Regions from separate parts of the Planococcus sp. TJ-201 genome, predicted to be linked through region 4. Evidence: predicted binding sites of a transcription regulator. Region 4 holds the regulator's gene; each other region holds the start of a gene.
What was found. The regulator Rex, encoded in region 4, represses fermentation and respiration genes when NADH is low (regulators of the CRP and FNR family bind a similar motif). The targets are predictions, from matches to a motif close to TTGTGAAATATTTCACAA.

Region 1 (4,202 bases), on a different contig from region 4:
TAAGACATTCTGGCGAAGTGGCATGTTTTCAGCCGCATAGCCAGAATGGCTTATGACCCTAGAATTTGGGCACTAAAGTCTAGACAATAAACAAAGAGTTGTAAATTTTATTTAAACAAGAAAAAACGCGGCAGGCAAAAGCCTGCACGCGCTCTTAGTCCCGGTCTTTGGTGGCGGGACCATCTTTCAGCGAGAACCAGAAACCAAAAATGATGGCTCCGAACAACACCAGAAATGGTGCATAAAATATCATGAAATCCTGCATAAACAATTCCTCCTCTATGCGTGATAATCCGATTTGCCTTCAATGTAATCTTTATCAAACAAGAACAGACGGAACAACAAGTAAAGCGATGGCAGCAACAGGCAAAGGCCTGCGATAAACGCAATGATCAGCGCAATTGCCATGGCTTCATTTGTAAAGCTGTCGTAGATCGTTAAATACGGATACAGCAAATACGGATAATGCGACGCGCCGTATGCGAAAAACGCGGTAAAGAACTGTCCTACCAGCAGTATGAAAGCCCACCCGTAATGGCGCTTTTTCCAAACCAAGTAGACCGTTCCAGCGAACAATAGGAACGATACGGCAAATGCCCACCACAAATCAAGAATACGCGCAAAATGCTCAGGGTTGTGGCTGCGCAATTCATAGATAATTCCGGTCGCTGTGATGATGGCAGGAGCCGCCCAAACCAATGCATACTTGCGCATCAAATCAGTAGCTTTCACATCACCGGCTTTAGCGGAATACCAAGTCAAGAAAACCGATGAAATGTAGAGAACTGCAGTCAAACTCAAAACCACTATGCTCCACATCAACGGACTTGTGAACAATGCCCAGTAGTCCAGGTAAGGCTGTCCGTCATCCATAAAGATAAATCCGCCTTCAGACATGGCGAGTACTGGCGACAAGGCAGCCGGCAGCAAAAGACCGGACAAGCCGTACATATAAATGTAGCCTCGATGATTGATTTTAGCGCCATACGTTGCAAATGCGTAGTAAGAACCACGAATTGCCAACAGAATAAGCGCCAAACTGGCTGGAACCAGCAGCGTTGTGCCGTAATAGAAAGCGGTCTGCGGGAAAAAACCAATGACACCGACAAAGAAGAACACAAAGAAGACATTGGTCACTTCCCAGACCGGCGACAAGTAGCGCTGAATAACTCCCGTCAAAATATGCTGTTTGCCAACGAACGCACTATAAGCATTGAAGAAGCCGCCGCCAAAATCGATCGACGCCACGATGACATAGAGAAACAGAAACAGCCAAAGTACGGATATGCCAATAATTTCTAATGTCATTCTTCTTCACCGCCCTTGCTGGATTTACGTGCCTCCAACTCTTTTTCAACCGGGTTGCGTTTGTACATCCGGGTTAAGACAACGACTGTACCGATACCAAGAATAAGGTACAAGCCAGCAAACAAAATAATCATCAAATCGACATTTCCGCTGGTGGTTGCTCCTTCACTTACCCTCATATGGCCTCTAAGAATCCAAGGCTGGCGTCCCACTTCCGTGAACCACCATCCTGCCTCAATGGCAATGAGCGCTAAAGGCCCTCCAGCCACTGTGAGCCAACGGAACCATCTTGTGCGAATAAACGACCAATTGCGGAAAGCGGCAACGACGTAAACAAACGAGAAGAATGCCAGCCACATGCCGATGGTCACCATGGTGTCAAAAAGATAATGGATCCAAAGCGGGGGTCTTTCATCTTCCGGGAATTCGTTAAGTCCGGTCACTTCAGCAAACGGATCACTGTGTGCCAGAATACTCAGTGCGTAAGGGATTCTGATGGCATACTTGACCTCTTCGCCGTCTAAAATACCGAACATAACCAAACCAGCATCTTCTTCTGTTTCAAAATGCCATTCTGCAGCCGCCAGTTTTTCCGGCTGATATTCTGCTAAGTATTTACCAGAAAAATCGCCGATCAAAGCGGTAGCGATGGCAAATACCAATCCTAATTTCATCGTTAGAAATAATGCTTTTTTATGATAAATATGATTCGAGCCGCCCAACATGCGAAGCGCTGCAATAGAAGCCAGTACAAAAGCGCTGGTCATAAATGCCGTGGCCATAACGTGCGCCACTTTTGTTGGCACTGCTGGACTGAACATAGCCAACAGCGGGCTGACGTTGACCATTTCACCGTTCAATATTTCAAAACCTTGCGGCTGGTTCATGAAGGCATTGACGATGGTAATAAATACAGATGACGCAGCTGCTCCCAGTGCAACCGGAATAAGCAATAGGAAGTGCTTTCGTTGATCTTCAAAACGGTCCCATGTGTAAAGATAAATCCCAAGGAAAATAGCTTCGAAGAAAAATGCGAATACTTCCATAAACAATGGCAAAGCAATGACATTACCGGCCAATTGCATGAAGTTTGGCCACAGCAACGATAACTGCAAACCAATTGCCGTACCGGTAACGACACCTACTGCAACCGTAATTACAAATCCTCTGGCCCAACGGCGAGCCAGCAAAATGTAATGTTCATCTTTTTTCTTAATACCCACCCACTGGGCAATCATAATCATGAGAGGGACACCTACGCCAATCGTTGCGTAAAGAATATGGAATGATAAAGTCAATAACGTTAGAATGCGACTCAGAAAAGCCGGATCTTGAAATTCCAATCTACTCGTCTCCTTTTTTTCAAACGTGTGATTTACCGTAACTCTTGTTCTTATTGTACATCAAACCCACTTTCCAAAACGCCTCCCAAGCCTTGTTTTTAAGCCAAACTTTGAATAAGCTGTGACAGAGATAATGGAAATAGAATTGAAATTTTTCTCAATTTTTAGTATTCTATAGATAATAAAGAAAAAGGGTGAGGCATCATGAGAACAAAACGGAAAGTATTTGCGTATATCACAAGAGGCGTTGAAGAAAGCCGGGAACTGCTTGTCTTTGAGTACAAAGGCGAACCCGAAGTTGGGCTGCAAGTACCGGGCGGCACCATTGAAGACGATGAACTGTTAATCGATGCTTTGTACAGGGAAGTGAAAGAAGAAACAGGATTACCCCGCGAAGTAATTGATTTTGTCGGCAAAATCCATAAGTATACGTATTATCCTGAACATCAGGATAAAGCTTACGAACGGAACATTTTCCATTTTGAATACACAGGCGATCCGGTTGAGCAGTTTGAACATACTATTAAGAGCCACGGCCGCGACAACGGATTGACCTTGCTGTTCCGCTGGGAACCCATTAAAAACCTGCCGCAGTTGGCAGAAGAGCAGGACACAGCCATCGAACTGCTTTAAGCCTTCCAGCAAGCAAGATTTTCCTTTCAAACAAAAAAAGCTGGAAAACGGATTAGCTCCGTTTTCCAGCTTTTTATTTACGGTCTTTTTCGCTTAAAGAATCGATCGGCACATACATTTCAATGTGGCCAGCTAAGTTTTCGAACACAGCAGGCAAAAGCCCCCCATATTCTCCATCCAGGTTCAACAACACCCGCTCTTCGGTAGTTACCGTAATTTTACTGGCTTTTGCATAAATCACATGCGGGTCTGATAAATGCTCCCCGCGCAAAGCTAAAGAAGCCACGCGGATAAACTCCGCCATGTTAAGTTCTTTAAGAATCAATAACGTAAACTTACCGTCATTAATGCTGGCATCCGGCGCTAATTTTTCAAATCCGCCAACTGAGTTGGTCAACCCGATCAAAAACATCATGGCACTATCATTGAAAACCTGTCCATCGTATTCAATGCGTACACGCGAAGAACGGATAGAAGGAATCATTTCAATGCCTTTTAAGTAATAGGCCATTTGACCAAGCACGGTTTTCAGTTTACTCGGCACTTCGTAAGTCAATTCAGTGAGTCTGCCTCCGCCTGCAATATTGATAAAATAACGGTCGCCATTCATCAGGCCAATATCCACGGGGATTGAATCCCCTTTCAATATGATGTCCACCGCTTTTGTAATGTCTCGCGGAATATGGACCGCTCGGGCAAAGTCATTGGTTGTTCCCATCGGTATGAGGCCAACTTTGGGACGGTCTTCAAATTTAGCAATTCCTGAAACAACTTCATTTAACGTACCGTCTCCGCCAACAGCGATTACCAAATCAAACTTCCGCTCAACAGCAAATGTCGCAGCTTGAATAGCATCGCCTTCGCAGGTGGTTGCATGGCAGGATGTTTCGTAGCCAGCCTTCTCCATTTTTTCTAAAA
Region 2 (4,202 bases), on a different contig from region 4:
GAATTTTCAAATGAAAATGGGTTCATACAAGTTTAAATGGCGAAAACCATATCGAAGCATCCCCACCATTTAACTTTTTGTATAAAAATACTATTGGTTCATAACGATGAACGCGATAACTACAGCGATGATTGGCAATGCCTCAACCAATGCAACACCGATGAACATTGTTGTTTGTAGAACGCCGCGAGCTTCTGGCTGGCGTGCGATACCTTCAACTGTTTTTGAAACGATAAGTCCGTTACCGATACCTGCACCTAGTGCTGCTAAACCTACTGCGATTGCTGCTGCTAATAAACCTAATGAACCTGTCATTGTAATGTGTCCTCCTCAGGATAGTTGTTTTTTTGTTTGCTCGATGAGCAGTTTATACTCAATGGTCGTCGGCAACTTTATGCGATAAATAAACCATTGTCAACATAACGAAAATAAACGCTTGGATTGCCCCGATAAAGATCGAGAACCCTTGCCATAACATCATTGGCAAGATGCCTGCTGCAAATCCAAAAATACTTGCTGATGCGAGGCCTGCCAACAAAGTCAGCAAGATTTCCCCCGCATAGATGTTACCGTAAAGACGCAGACCGAGTGTCAGCGTATTTGCGAATTCCTCAATGACTTTCAACGGGAATAAGAATGGCATCGGCTTGATGTAGCCCGCTGAATATTCTTTTAGTCCCTTCAACTTGATACCATAATAATGGCTCAAGATGAGTACCATTGCGGCTAATGTCATCGCTACTGTCGGATCAGCTGTTGGTGATTTCCACCAAAGATCTCCGTTGACGACTATTGCAAATGGAAGCCCTAACATATTCGAAACAAAAATGAACATGATCAGAGTGATTCCAAGAACATGGAATCGGCCACCATCTCTCCAATCCATATTGCTGTTGATAATCCCTTTCACGAAATCCATGATCCATTCCATGAAGTTCTGCATGCCCGTTGGTTTGAGCTGCAAATTCCGTGTAGCGATAAAAGCAATAAGGAAGACGATAAGAGCGGCTACAAGTAGCATCATAACGTTGGATAGGTTAAACCAGATCCCGAACACCTCGAGCATAGGAGCGCCATGATCCACGATAGTTTCACCTCTCTTTCCACATTGTTAATGGTGTTTCACGTGATACACAATCCGCTCTGTTAACAATAGAGCGTAAGGGACCATCAACCCAATTACTGTACTGACCAAGTGAATGTGCTCTGCGAATAAAATAGCAATCGCCACAGCTGCAACACCTGATGCAAACCGTAATGCCGTTCCAAGCGAACGAACTTTCGAGCCTTCAGCCACCGCTCGGTCGAATTTCTCCATCCGTCGAACCAAAATCCACATGTTGTAAATGCCGAACAAAGTTCCGATTATGAGGCCCGCGAACACTTCTTGATAAGGGGTAAACCCCCAACCAATAACGTAGAACGCCAAGATGAACAAGATCATCTTTTTCAGCCTGGTATATATCTCCCTAAGTCCATCCATTTTACTTGTCTCCTGATTCGAATTTGCGGACAGTCTGAAGCATTGCCCAAACACCGGCAGTGATGCCTATGAATAGGCAGATGATCATGAAAAACGGGGCGGTTCCGAGCCTCTCATCGAGCCACATGCCTGCAAATATCCCGATGAGAACGGACCCGACAAGTTGTGAGAGGATGGCACTGTAAATTGCCATCGCTTGTAAGGGGCTTTTTGTTGGGCGCATGATAACCCCCTCGAACTTCGTTGATTTGACATTAAACCCTCAAAAAGAGCAGTCGCATCAGGCTTCCAAAACCACATAATCTATGTAAGAAAACCTTCTCATGCATACCCTTTGTAAGCATACATTAGGGGTAAAATCATGTCAATTAGTAGAAGTGAAAAACTTCACAAGCGATTTTCCTCTGACATATTGTTGACAAACTTTGAGAAAAATGTCCAATGGGCTATTTTTTATTTTACAGTTTAGAAAAATAAGCATGAAGCGCTTCGACAATTCGGATAGATGCTTTGCCGTCTCCGTATGGATTGGATGCTTGAGACATCGACTTGTAAGCTGCCTCATCTGTCAGCAATTCCTTGGCCATCCCGTAAATTGTTTCTTCATCTGTTCCCGCAAGCTTCAAGGTTCCGGCAGCGATGCCTTCAGGACGCTCTGTCGTATCGCGAAGCACCAAAACCGGCTTGCCGAGTGAAGGCGCTTCTTCCTGAATTCCACCTGAATCGGTCAAAATAAAGAACGAGCGTGCTGCGAAGTTATGGAAGTCCAACACTTCCAGTGGTTCGATCAAATGAATTCGCGGATCACGGCCCAATACTTCATCTGCCACTTCACGCACAGCCGGATTCATATGAACCGGGTATACCACTTGAATGTCATCATGTTCTTCAATCAGACGTTTGATGGCACGGAACATATTGCGCATGGGTTGCCCCAGATTTTCACGGCGATGTGCTGTCAACAAGATCATGCGGTCAGTGCCGATTTTCTCCAAGATGGGATGTGTATACGTTTCACGCACTGTTGTCTGAAGCGCATCAATGGCCGTATTCCCAGTAATGTAGATGGTTTCTGCCTTTTTGTTTTCATCGAGCAGGTTTTGAGCTGATTTTTCAGTTGGTGAAAAATGAATATCTGCCATGACTCCCGTCAACTGACGGTTCATTTCTTCAGGGTAGGGCGAATATTTATTGTGCGTACGCAATCCAGCTTCCACATGTCCTACCGCAACCTGATTGTAAAAAGCGGCAAGGCTGGCAGCAAACGTCGTTGTTGTATCGCCATGTACCAGCACAATATCCGGTTTCGCTTCTTTCATAATCACATCAAGACCTTGCATTGCCCGCATGGTTACATCCGTCAATGTTTGGCGATCTTTCATGATGTTCAGATCGAAATCCGGCGTGATTTTGAACGTTTCCAGCACCTGGTCCAGCATTTCGCGGTGCTGTGCCGTTACCGTTACCAAAGGTTCGATGGTTTCAGGATATTTCTGAAGCTCCAGAACAAGCGGCGCCATTTTAATGGCTTCTGGACGCGTGCCAAATATCGTCATTACTTTCCATTTTTTCGTCAAGCTGATATACCTCGCTCTCTTATTTTGTTCCGAACAATCGGTCTCCAGCATCTCCAAGACCTGGAACAATATATCCTTTTTCATTTAATTTCTCATCCAATGCCGCAATGTAAATATCCACGTCGGGATGTGCTTTTTGAAGTGCTTCTACCCCTTCAGGAGCAGCAATGATGCACATAAAACGAATTTTCGTAGCCCCTCGTTTTTTCATGGAGTTGACCGCTTCAATTGCTGATCCGCCTGTAGCAAGCATCGGGTCGACAACGATAAAGTCGCGTTCTTGAACGTCGGATGGCAATTTCAAATAGTACTCAACCGGCTGCAGTGTTACAGGATCACGGTACAAACCGATATGTCCCACTTTAGCGGCTGGAATCAGCTTTAAGATTCCATCAACCATGCCGATGCCAGCGCGCAAAATTGGCACAACACCCAACTTTTTCCCGGCAAGAACTTTTGACTTCGCCATTTGAACTGGCGTCTCCACTTCGATTTCCTCTAAAGGCAAGTCGCGGGTGATTTCAAACGCCATCAATGTTGCAATTTCATCGACCAACTCGCGGAACTCTTTCGTACCTGTAGACTTATCACGGATGTACGTCAGTTTGTGCTGAATCAGCGGGTGATCAAAAACGTATACTTTTCCCATGGCCTATCTCTCCTTTTCAAACATTATCTTAAATAGTATAACAGAAAATCAGTGCTTCAAGTTGTCAGAACCCGCTTTGGTACTATTCAGTTATTTCCGCCTATAGTTTATTTCTCCAAAGAAAAAAACCGGGAAGTATTTTCCCCGGCTTTGTTTTAGTGCAAAGAACTTCAAGAAATATTTCTCTTTTCATTCTTTGCTAGAGTGTTGCTGTGCTTTCACTACCCTTACAAAAAAAATGCTTCGTTCAATGGCATTGGTTTGTAAAACAGGTAGCCTTGCCCGACTTTGCAGCCTAGCGCTAACAATGTCTGGCGATCCCCCTCTTCCTCAATGCCTTCAGCCACTGCCTGCATGTTCAAATTTTCGGCAAGCTGAATAATGGTTCGAATGATGGCCAAGGTTCCTGGCTCACTCATATTCGATATAAACGAACGATCAATTTTTAATTCTTCTACAGGCAGTTTCTGCAAGTAGCTAAGCGATGAGTAGC
Region 3 (4,202 bases), on a different contig from region 4:
ATTATCGTCATCGCGTAAGCCCCAACTTCCTGTTCTTTTACTTTCAATATTATCGGACATTCTGAAGGAATACAATTTCCATCCCTTGCCATCGTCTTCGAAGGCATGAGTTTTTTGGAGGAATTTTGGCTGGACGACTTTAAATTTCGTTGAACGACCGTAAACTCTACAGTTTGGGGGTCTAAAGACAGTTATGAGCGCATTGCCAAGTCGGCAATGCGCTCTGTCATAAGGTTTTATTTCAATTTCCTCAATCGCTCTGATAAATCAGCGCTTATAGCTCCTGCTCAATCTTCCGCAGAAGATATTTCGACCAGCATCGCTGTAAATGCGATAAAGACAACCGTCAATGAAATGACCATCGTGAACATTATTCCTCAACTCCTACCAAGTTTTAAATCCTTCTGAGCCTGGTGGTGCGTGTTGAATCATATGACTTAAAGGTATTGCATAAGCAATCAGAATAAGCAGAACGGCAAGGCCGATCCAGATCCACCAGTTTTCCAGCCATTTCGGTGTGCGGGACATGTCGCTTTCCGCCATTGGAAAATCTACGAAATCCTTCTCTTCAACTGCTTTAGGCGACAGGAACATTGTCATGACAACGATATAAATGAGAATCATGGCCGAAACGAAGAGGATGCTTCCGCCGACGGCCATCGTTACATGATTGGTCAGGATGCCATCAAACCATTCCATTGCGGAAGGGTGATTGTTGTAGCCGGAATAAGCGGTTCTCCGCGGCGCTCCGAGAAGGCCTAATACATGCTGTGCTGTGGACATTAACAGCATCCCGATCGACCAAGTAATGATTTGGACGAGTCCAAGCACTTTCATGGACTTGGTAAACTTTCTTCCTGTCAAATAAGGAATCAGCCAAAACGTCAGCCCCATAAACGTCATGGCCACTGGCGTTCCCACCGTGATATGAAAATGTCCGACGATCCATAAAGTATTGTGGACGACTTCGTTCAACTGGAAACTGGCATTGATAATACCGCCTGCTCCGCCTGGAATAAAAAACGCCATGGCAATGAAAATGGATGTAAAACGGATGTCTTTCCAAGGCAGCGTTGTAAACCAGCCGAAAAGTCCTTTCCCACCGTTTTTGCGCCCGGCAATTTCAAAGGTCGCGAACATCGAAAACGCCGTCATCAAAGAAGGAACAATGACCATAAACGTCAAGACCACTTGAAGGAACTTCCAGAAGTTTGAAATTCCGGGTTCCGTCAGCTGGTGATGGAAGCCAACTGGAATGGAAAACAGGATAAAAAGAACAAAAGACAAACGTGCCAACGAATCACTGAACACTTTTACGCCAAGGATTTTCGGCACAATCACGTACCACGCCATATACGCTGGCAGCAGCCAAAAATACACTAAAGGATGTCCGAAAAACCAGAACAAGGTACGGCTGAGCTCTACATCAATGGTATCGGTCCAACCGAATGCCCATGGAATGTATTGGAACACGACTGTCGCCACTACGCCCAGGCAGGCAATAATCCACATGATGATGGTCGTGATGGTCATAAACGCGAACAACGGACTTAATTGCCCTTTGTTGTTTTTTCGCCATACGCGGTAATGCCCAACCAATGCAAAACTGCTAATCCATGTTCCAATGATCACCAATGCAAGTCCTACGTAATAAAAGCCACTTGCTTTTAGTGGTGCATAAAAGGTGTACAGGACCGAAGCTTCTCCTGCAATGATCATAACAGTCGCCATCACAGTGCCGAGCAAGGTTACCCAAAAGCCAATCCAGGAAAATAAACGAACTTTCGGCCCAAAGCTTCCTAAGCTTTTGCTCATGCCGGTAATAAAAAAGCCAAAAATGAAAAATGTCGTAAAAATAAGTGCAAGCAGCACGCCATGTGCCGTTAAAATTTGATAGTAATCCAGCCAAGCCGGCAGCTGCAGGGCGTCATTGCGGATAAAAACTTGAAGCAGTCCACATAAGGTACCGATTAAAAAGGCAGCATAAGCGACGCCAATATTCCATAAAGCGATTTTTCGATCTTGCACAGCAATCATTCTTCGTACACCTCGATCTCTGTATACATCATGTGATGTCCCGTTCCGCAGTATTCATTGCAAAGAATTAAATACGTCCCGGGTTTTTCAAATGTATAAGATTTTGTCGTAATACGGCCTGGAACAACCATCATATTGACTTTTGTATTGTCGATCGTGAAACTGTGGACCACATCGGTGCTGGTCACTTTAAAAACAATTTCTTTCCCAACTGGCACTTTTAATTCCGGAGCCGTGTAGCCAAAAGCCATGGCGACAATGGCGACTTGATAGGTGCCGTCGTCCAATTGCGTGACGCCTGGATTGTCGAAGGGGGCAGTTTCGTTCACTTTCTTGGGATCGACGGTATCCATCCCTCCCGCAGGAGTATGGTCTTGAGAAAATGCGCTTACCCCGACCACGCTTAAAAAAACAATCAGTGAAGCAATGCCAAATACCAGCCAGATTTTTTCATATTTATGAAGATGCATTCCAATCCATTCCTTTCTCTCTGTCTTAACGCGCTACATACAGTAAATAAACAGCAACCCACATTACGACAATGACCAGCCCTACTATAAACACACTGACTAACGTACCTTTTAGATTAGGTTCCGGCTCCCGGTTTTCCTGACTCATTCTTTCTCACCTCTTATGCGAATCATTCTTACCTTCAGCCTATGCTATCCAATCATTTTCCACTGTGACATTTCTCACACTCCGGTTGTATTTTTGACAAATTGACAAATTTCAGACAAAAAAAAGAGCCTGCCTCATCGGCAAACTCTTCGCTTAATCGATTTTACATAAATAGATCGGACAGTTTTCACAATTTGTTTCTATCTTTAAATGATCAATATCGTGCAGTAGTATTTTTCCTTCATTCACAGTCAATAAGCCACGCTTTTTCAAATCATTCAGCATCCGATTGACCACTTCTCTCGTCATTCCGCAAAAGTTTGCGAGATCCTGATTTGTCAGCACCATATCAATCAAAATTCCCTTTTCAGTTTGGACCCCGTAGCTGTTGGAAAGCCGGATCAAGGTTGAATACAAGGCCCCTTTTTTCCCATGCAGCAACAAATCCCTGAATTTCGTCTGCGTTTTCTGCTGATCGATGCCCATCCATTTCATAAAAGCCACCGACAAGCGACCGTTTGACACCAGCGACTCTTCTAAATCCTTGATCGAAATATGGACAAAGATCGTATCTTCGATGGCGCGTGCATCCAGCATGTACTTAGGCGCTTCGGAAAAAATGGTTACTTCCCCAACCAACTGGCCGGGACCACAAATCTTTAACGTCAGCTCCCTGCCGTTTGGCGTTACTTTTTCGATCCGAATCTTCCCCGAACGAATGATGAAAACACCGCCAATAGCATCACCTTCGCGGAATAAATAATGATCTTTTTTTAATTCCTTGACTTGATGGCGTATGGTGAGCAATTCTTCCATTACTGTTAATGCTTCTGCACTTCCTATATCAGCCTTCAAATCGGTCCCACCCTTCCCTGTGCTTTCCGAACTATTTCTTTCTTCTATTTTACCACGAAAGCTCTGCAATAATATGTAAATTTCACCATACTGACACCAGTTTCCAAAAGATTGTGTAAATATTAGAAGGAACTCCATAGCTCGGCAGCGAATTTCCTTACTATAACGACTGAGGAGGAATGCTGGATGACTTTAAAATACTCAAATATTTTAGTAGCAGTAGACGGCTCCAAAGAATCTGAATTGGCATTTAAAAAAGCAGCTGCTGCTGCTGCTCGCAACCACGCCACCTTGCACTTGGCACACATAATTGATAATCGGTCCTTTGGTTCCATTGAAGCCTATGATCGTACCATTGCTGACCGCACAAAAAAGACATCCACAGAGCTGTTGACCAAGTATAAAGAAGAAGCCTTGGCAGCCGGCGTAGAAAATGTAAATATCATCATTGAATATGGTGTTCCCAAAATTGCCATTCCAAAAGAATTGGCTCCTAAACTAAATGTTGACGTTATCGTGTGCGGGGCGACTGGATTGAATGCTGCTGAACGATTTATTATGGGCAGTGTTTCCGAGCGAATTGTTCGCACTGCTAAATGCGATGTACTGGTTGTACGAAGAGAACAAGCCGACGTATTAGCAGACGACTAATTGAAAAAGCCCATTCTCATAAATATTGGGAATGGGCTCTT
Region 4 (4,202 bases):
ACCGGCTGCAAATCAGCCGGTTCTAATTAAATATTTTCAATTTTTTCCTGAAGTTCAAGCCATTGGGTCATCGTTTCTTCATGATCAGATTTCAAACGTTCCAGTTGATTTTGAAGCGGCAACACACGCTCGTGGTTCTGGAAGATTTCCGGCTCGCATAATTGTTCTTCAATATCAGCAATCTGCAAGTCCAGTTCTTCCATCGCCTGTTCGACTTCTTCTGATTGGCGGACCAGCTGGCGTTCCAGCTTTTTCGCTTCTTTATCAATCTGAGAAGTGGAAACAGCAGCAGCAGCTTTTACTTCAGCAACCGAACCGGCTTCATCAAGAGCTTTTAGCTCAGCGATTTCCAACTTTTTCTCTACGTAATAATCATAGTCACCCAAATATTCGGTCGTACCGTCTTGGGTGAGTTCAATAACTTTCGTCGCGATGCGGTTCATGAAATATCGATCGTGCGAGACAAAGAGCAAGGTACCTGGATAATCCAATAAAGCATTTTCCAGCACTTCTTTGCTGTCGAGATCCAAATGGTTGGTCGGCTCATCGAGCAGCAAGACATTGGCTTTTTGCATCATGAGCTTCGCCAAGGCAACACGCGCCTTTTCGCCGCCTGATAGTGTAGAAACCGGCTTTAGTACATCATCGCCCGTAAATAAGAAGCGTCCCAGAATGCTGCGGATGTCTTTTTCGTTAATAAGTGGGTAATCGTCCCATAGTTCGTTCAGCACCAGCTTATTGCCTTTTAAATTGGCTTGTTCCTGATCGTAATAGCCAAACTGGATGCCGGTGCCGTAGTGGATGTCACCGGCAAGGGGTTCCAGCTCTTTCATGATGGTTTTCAGCAAAGTTGATTTCCCGACACCGTTCGGGCCGACCAGTGCCAGACTTTCTTGCCGGTACAGCTTAAGGGTGATATTTTCAGAAACCGGTTTGTCAGTGTAGCCGATTTTTAGCGACTGGACGTTCAACACATCATTGCCGCTTTGCTTGCCAATCGTAAAACCAAAGGCAGCTGATTTTTCATTGCCGTCTGGAGCTTCCATCCACTCGGTTTTCTGGAGGGTCTTCCTGCGGCTTTGCGCCATTTTAGTTGTGGAAGCCCGTGCCAGGTTGCGCTGGACATAATCTTCTAATTTGGCTTTCTCGCCTTGCTGTTTCTCGAAGTGCTTCTGGTCCAATTCGTATTGTTTGGCTTTCTCGTCCAAGTAGCGGCTGTAGTTGCCGGTGTACTTTTTGACGCGGTGGCGGGAAACTTCGTAGACCATTGTCACAACTTGGTCGAGGAAGTAGCGGTCATGGGAAACAATCAGCAATGCGCCTGGATAATTTTTCAAATAATTTTCCAGCCAACTTAAGGTCTCAATGTCCAAGTGGTTGGTCGGCTCATCGAGAATCAGCAGCTGAGGTTTGCTGAGCAAATGCTTCGCCAGCATCAAGCGCGTTTTCTGGCCGCCGGATAACGATACGACTTTTTTGTCGAAGTCTTCCGGATAAAATTTCATGCCATGCAGGATAGCCCGCGTATCTGCTTCAAACTGATAGCCCCCGGCGTCTTTGAAATCATGCTGCAATAGGTCGTATTCTTTCATGACCTTGTCATTTTCTGCAGGATTATTGTATATGTCAGGTTCGGCCATCTGTGCTTCCAGGCGGCGAAGAGTTGCTTCCTGTTCACGGAAATGATGGAAAATCGTCATCATTTCATCCCAGACGGTCGCATTCGATTCAAGATTGGTTTGCTGTTCCAAATAGCCGATGGTCAAATCTTTCGGCATGCTGATATCGCCGCTGTCGTGGGACATTTCACCGGCGATAATTTTCAGTAATGTGGATTTTCCTGCGCCGTTGCGGCCTACCAACGCCACACGGTCACGGTGCTGGACTTCCAGCTTAACGCCGGACAAAATTTCTTCCGCGCCAAATGATTTATGGACTTGGTTTACTTGCAATACTATCATGTAGGTCACCTCTATTCTCTTTAAGTGTAGCTGATGGGGCGGCTGTTCGCAATTGCGCAAGCCTTTACATATCAAGGCTCCTAATGTAAGATGAAAGCGATTTGACAACACCTCAGGAGGATGCGAAAGCGTATGTTACACGAGACATCTAAAATCCCGCAAGCCACGACCAAAAGGCTGCCGCTGTATTACCGTTTTCTGCAAAACTTCGCAAATGCCGGACAAAAACGGATTTCCTCACAGGAATTAAGCGAAGCGATGAAAATTGATTCTGCCACCATCCGCCGTGATTTTTCACATTTGGGCGCACTCGGCAAAAAGGGCTATGGCTATGACGTTCAGGAGCTGCTGCTGTTTTTCAGGAAGACTTTGGATCAAGAAGAAGAGACCAACGTAGCCTTGATCGGTGTTGGGGGACTCGGCAGCGCATTTTTAAAGTATAATTTCCACCGTAACCACAATACGAAGATTATTGTGGCGTTTGACTCGAACAGTCCGCTGGAAGGTGAAAAAATCAGCGATATCGATACGTACCACCCAGACAGAATTGAAGAAAAGATCAAAGAATACGGTGTGGAGCTGGTTATTTTGACGGTGCCGTCACGATCGGCCCAGGAAGTGACAGACCGTCTGGCACAGACCGATATTAAAGGGATTTTAAATTTTACACCGGTGCGCATATCGGTGCCTGACCATATCCGCGTCCAGACCATCGATCTGTCAGTTGAACTGCAGACATTGATTTATCAGATTAAGCAGCATTGACTTAAAACCTTCACATTTCCATGCTGTTTCGAAATAGCCAAACTGAGTTGAATGATGTAAAATAGAGCCATAATACAGGAGGTGCACGTATGCCAGGTCCAATGAGTATCATTATTATCGGTGTTGTTGCCTTACTCGTTTTCGGTCCCAAAAAGTTGCCGGAACTTGGGAAAGCATTCGGTTCGTCTTTGCGTGAGTTCAAAAACGCAACAAAAGGTCTTGTAGATGACGAAGACGATGATAAAAAAGTAGAGCTTAAAAAGAAAGACGAGCAAAAGGAAATACGTTAGGATGTTTGTCCGATGACAGAAAAAGACATGACTTTAGTTGAACATATAGTTGAGTTGAGAAAACGGCTGACCATTGTAGTCGTTTTCTTTATATTGGCGCTTATTGTCAGCTTTTTTCTTGCCCAGCCGTTAATCCAGTACTTGCAGTATACGGAAGAAGCGAGAGACCTTACCTTAAACGCATTTAAAATTACCGATCCCTTGAAAATCTTTATGCAGGTGACGATGATTCTGGCGTTGATTTTTACATCTCCACTCATCATGTATCAGTTCTGGGCATTTATCAGCCCGGGCCTTCTCGACAAAGAGCGGAGAGCCACACTCAGCTATATTCCATTTTCTCTTCTGCTGTTTTTAGGAGGCATTGCATTTGCCTATTTGATCTTGTTTCCATACGTCATTGGATTTATGCTGAGCATTTCCGATAACATGGACATACAGGAAACCATCGGCATCAATGAATACTTTCAGTTTTTGTTCCAAATCACGTTGCCGTTTGGCCTGATTTTTCAGCTGCCGGTACTGATGCTGTTTTTGACAAGGCTTGGCATTATTACGCCGATGCTCATGACGAAGTACCGCAAGTATTCCTACCTTGGCTTGGTCATCATCGCGGCGTTTATTACACCGCCTGACATTGTCTCGCATATGATTGTGACGCTGCCGCTGATTATTCTGTACGAATTCAGTGTCATCATCGCGAAGATCGGCTACCGCAAGTTCCTGAAAGCCGAGCAGCAGCAAATCATTGAAGAGCAGCAACCGCTAGAATAGTAAAAGCCTTTCACCGAATCCAATCGGTGAAAGGCTTTTTTTGTGATCTGCAAGGTTTACTGCAGGTTTTCCATCTGTTTTTGAAATTCGATAATCGTATCCATATTGAGCTGGATAAGCATGACGTAGCCGTTCAGACAAATATGGGCGATGATGGGTGTGATGATGCGTTTGGTTTTCTGGTACAAAAATGCCAAGATCAATCCGGTAGTAAAATACAACAGCAAATGCGTAAATTCGAAATGGATCAAAGCAAATACTAAAGAACTGATGGCTGTCGCAAAAAAGAAATTAGTCGTTTGGTTAAGTGATCCAAACAGCACACGCCGGAAAACCAATTCTTCCAGAATCGGACCGAACAAAACAATCGCAACGATCGCAAGCGGCACAGCTTCCGTAATGGTTACAAGAG

Region 1: AC4EG4_RS17145 (cytochrome ubiquinol oxidase subunit I) is a predicted target of Rex. The motif match lies at 2,795-2,812, and genes of this name have one in related genera.
Region 2: AC4EG4_RS05005 (AtpZ/AtpI family protein) is a predicted target of Rex. The motif match lies at 1,859-1,876, and genes of this name have one in related genera.
Region 3: AC4EG4_RS09160 (cytochrome c oxidase subunit II) is a predicted target of Rex. The motif match lies at 2,718-2,735, and genes of this name have one in related genera.

What each region holds. Positions count from the first base shown of each region.
Region 1 is NZ_JBZDOG010000009.1:30,147-34,348, reverse strand. Features, by position in the region: gene cydS (cytochrome bd oxidase small subunit CydS family protein) at 155-265, opposite strand; gene AC4EG4_RS17150 (cytochrome d ubiquinol oxidase subunit II) at 280-1,308, opposite strand; gene AC4EG4_RS17145 (cytochrome ubiquinol oxidase subunit I) at 1,305-2,651, opposite strand; gene AC4EG4_RS17140 (NUDIX hydrolase) at 2,856-3,284, shown strand; gene AC4EG4_RS17135 (diacylglycerol kinase) at 3,358-4,202, opposite strand, start outside.
Region 2 is NZ_JBZDOG010000001.1:988,266-992,467, forward strand. Features, by position in the region: gene atpE (F0F1 ATP synthase subunit C) at 91-315, opposite strand; gene atpB (F0F1 ATP synthase subunit A) at 374-1,084, opposite strand; gene AC4EG4_RS05000 (ATP synthase subunit I) at 1,112-1,483, opposite strand; gene AC4EG4_RS05005 (AtpZ/AtpI family protein) at 1,485-1,706, opposite strand; gene wecB (non-hydrolyzing UDP-N-acetylglucosamine 2-epimerase) at 1,942-3,060, opposite strand; gene upp (uracil phosphoribosyltransferase) at 3,080-3,709, opposite strand; gene AC4EG4_RS05020 (bifunctional diguanylate cyclase/phosphodiesterase) at 3,937-4,202, opposite strand, start outside.
Region 3 is NZ_JBZDOG010000003.1:163,174-167,375, reverse strand. Features, by position in the region: gene AC4EG4_RS09170 (methyltransferase family protein) at 1-11, opposite strand, end outside; gene AC4EG4_RS09165 (b(o/a)3-type cytochrome-c oxidase subunit 1) at 385-2,037, opposite strand; gene AC4EG4_RS09160 (cytochrome c oxidase subunit II) at 2,034-2,507, opposite strand; gene AC4EG4_RS09155 (Crp/Fnr family transcriptional regulator) at 2,809-3,471, opposite strand; gene AC4EG4_RS09150 (universal stress protein) at 3,697-4,161, shown strand.
Region 4 is NZ_JBZDOG010000004.1:3,158-7,359, forward strand. Features, by position in the region: gene AC4EG4_RS10705 (ABC-F family ATP-binding cassette domain-containing protein) at 27-1,961, opposite strand; gene AC4EG4_RS10710 (redox-sensing transcriptional repressor Rex) at 2,094-2,726, shown strand; gene AC4EG4_RS10715 (twin-arginine translocase TatA/TatE family subunit) at 2,816-3,016, shown strand; gene tatC (twin-arginine translocase subunit TatC) at 3,029-3,790, shown strand; gene AC4EG4_RS10725 (CPBP family intramembrane glutamic endopeptidase) at 3,847-4,202, opposite strand, start outside.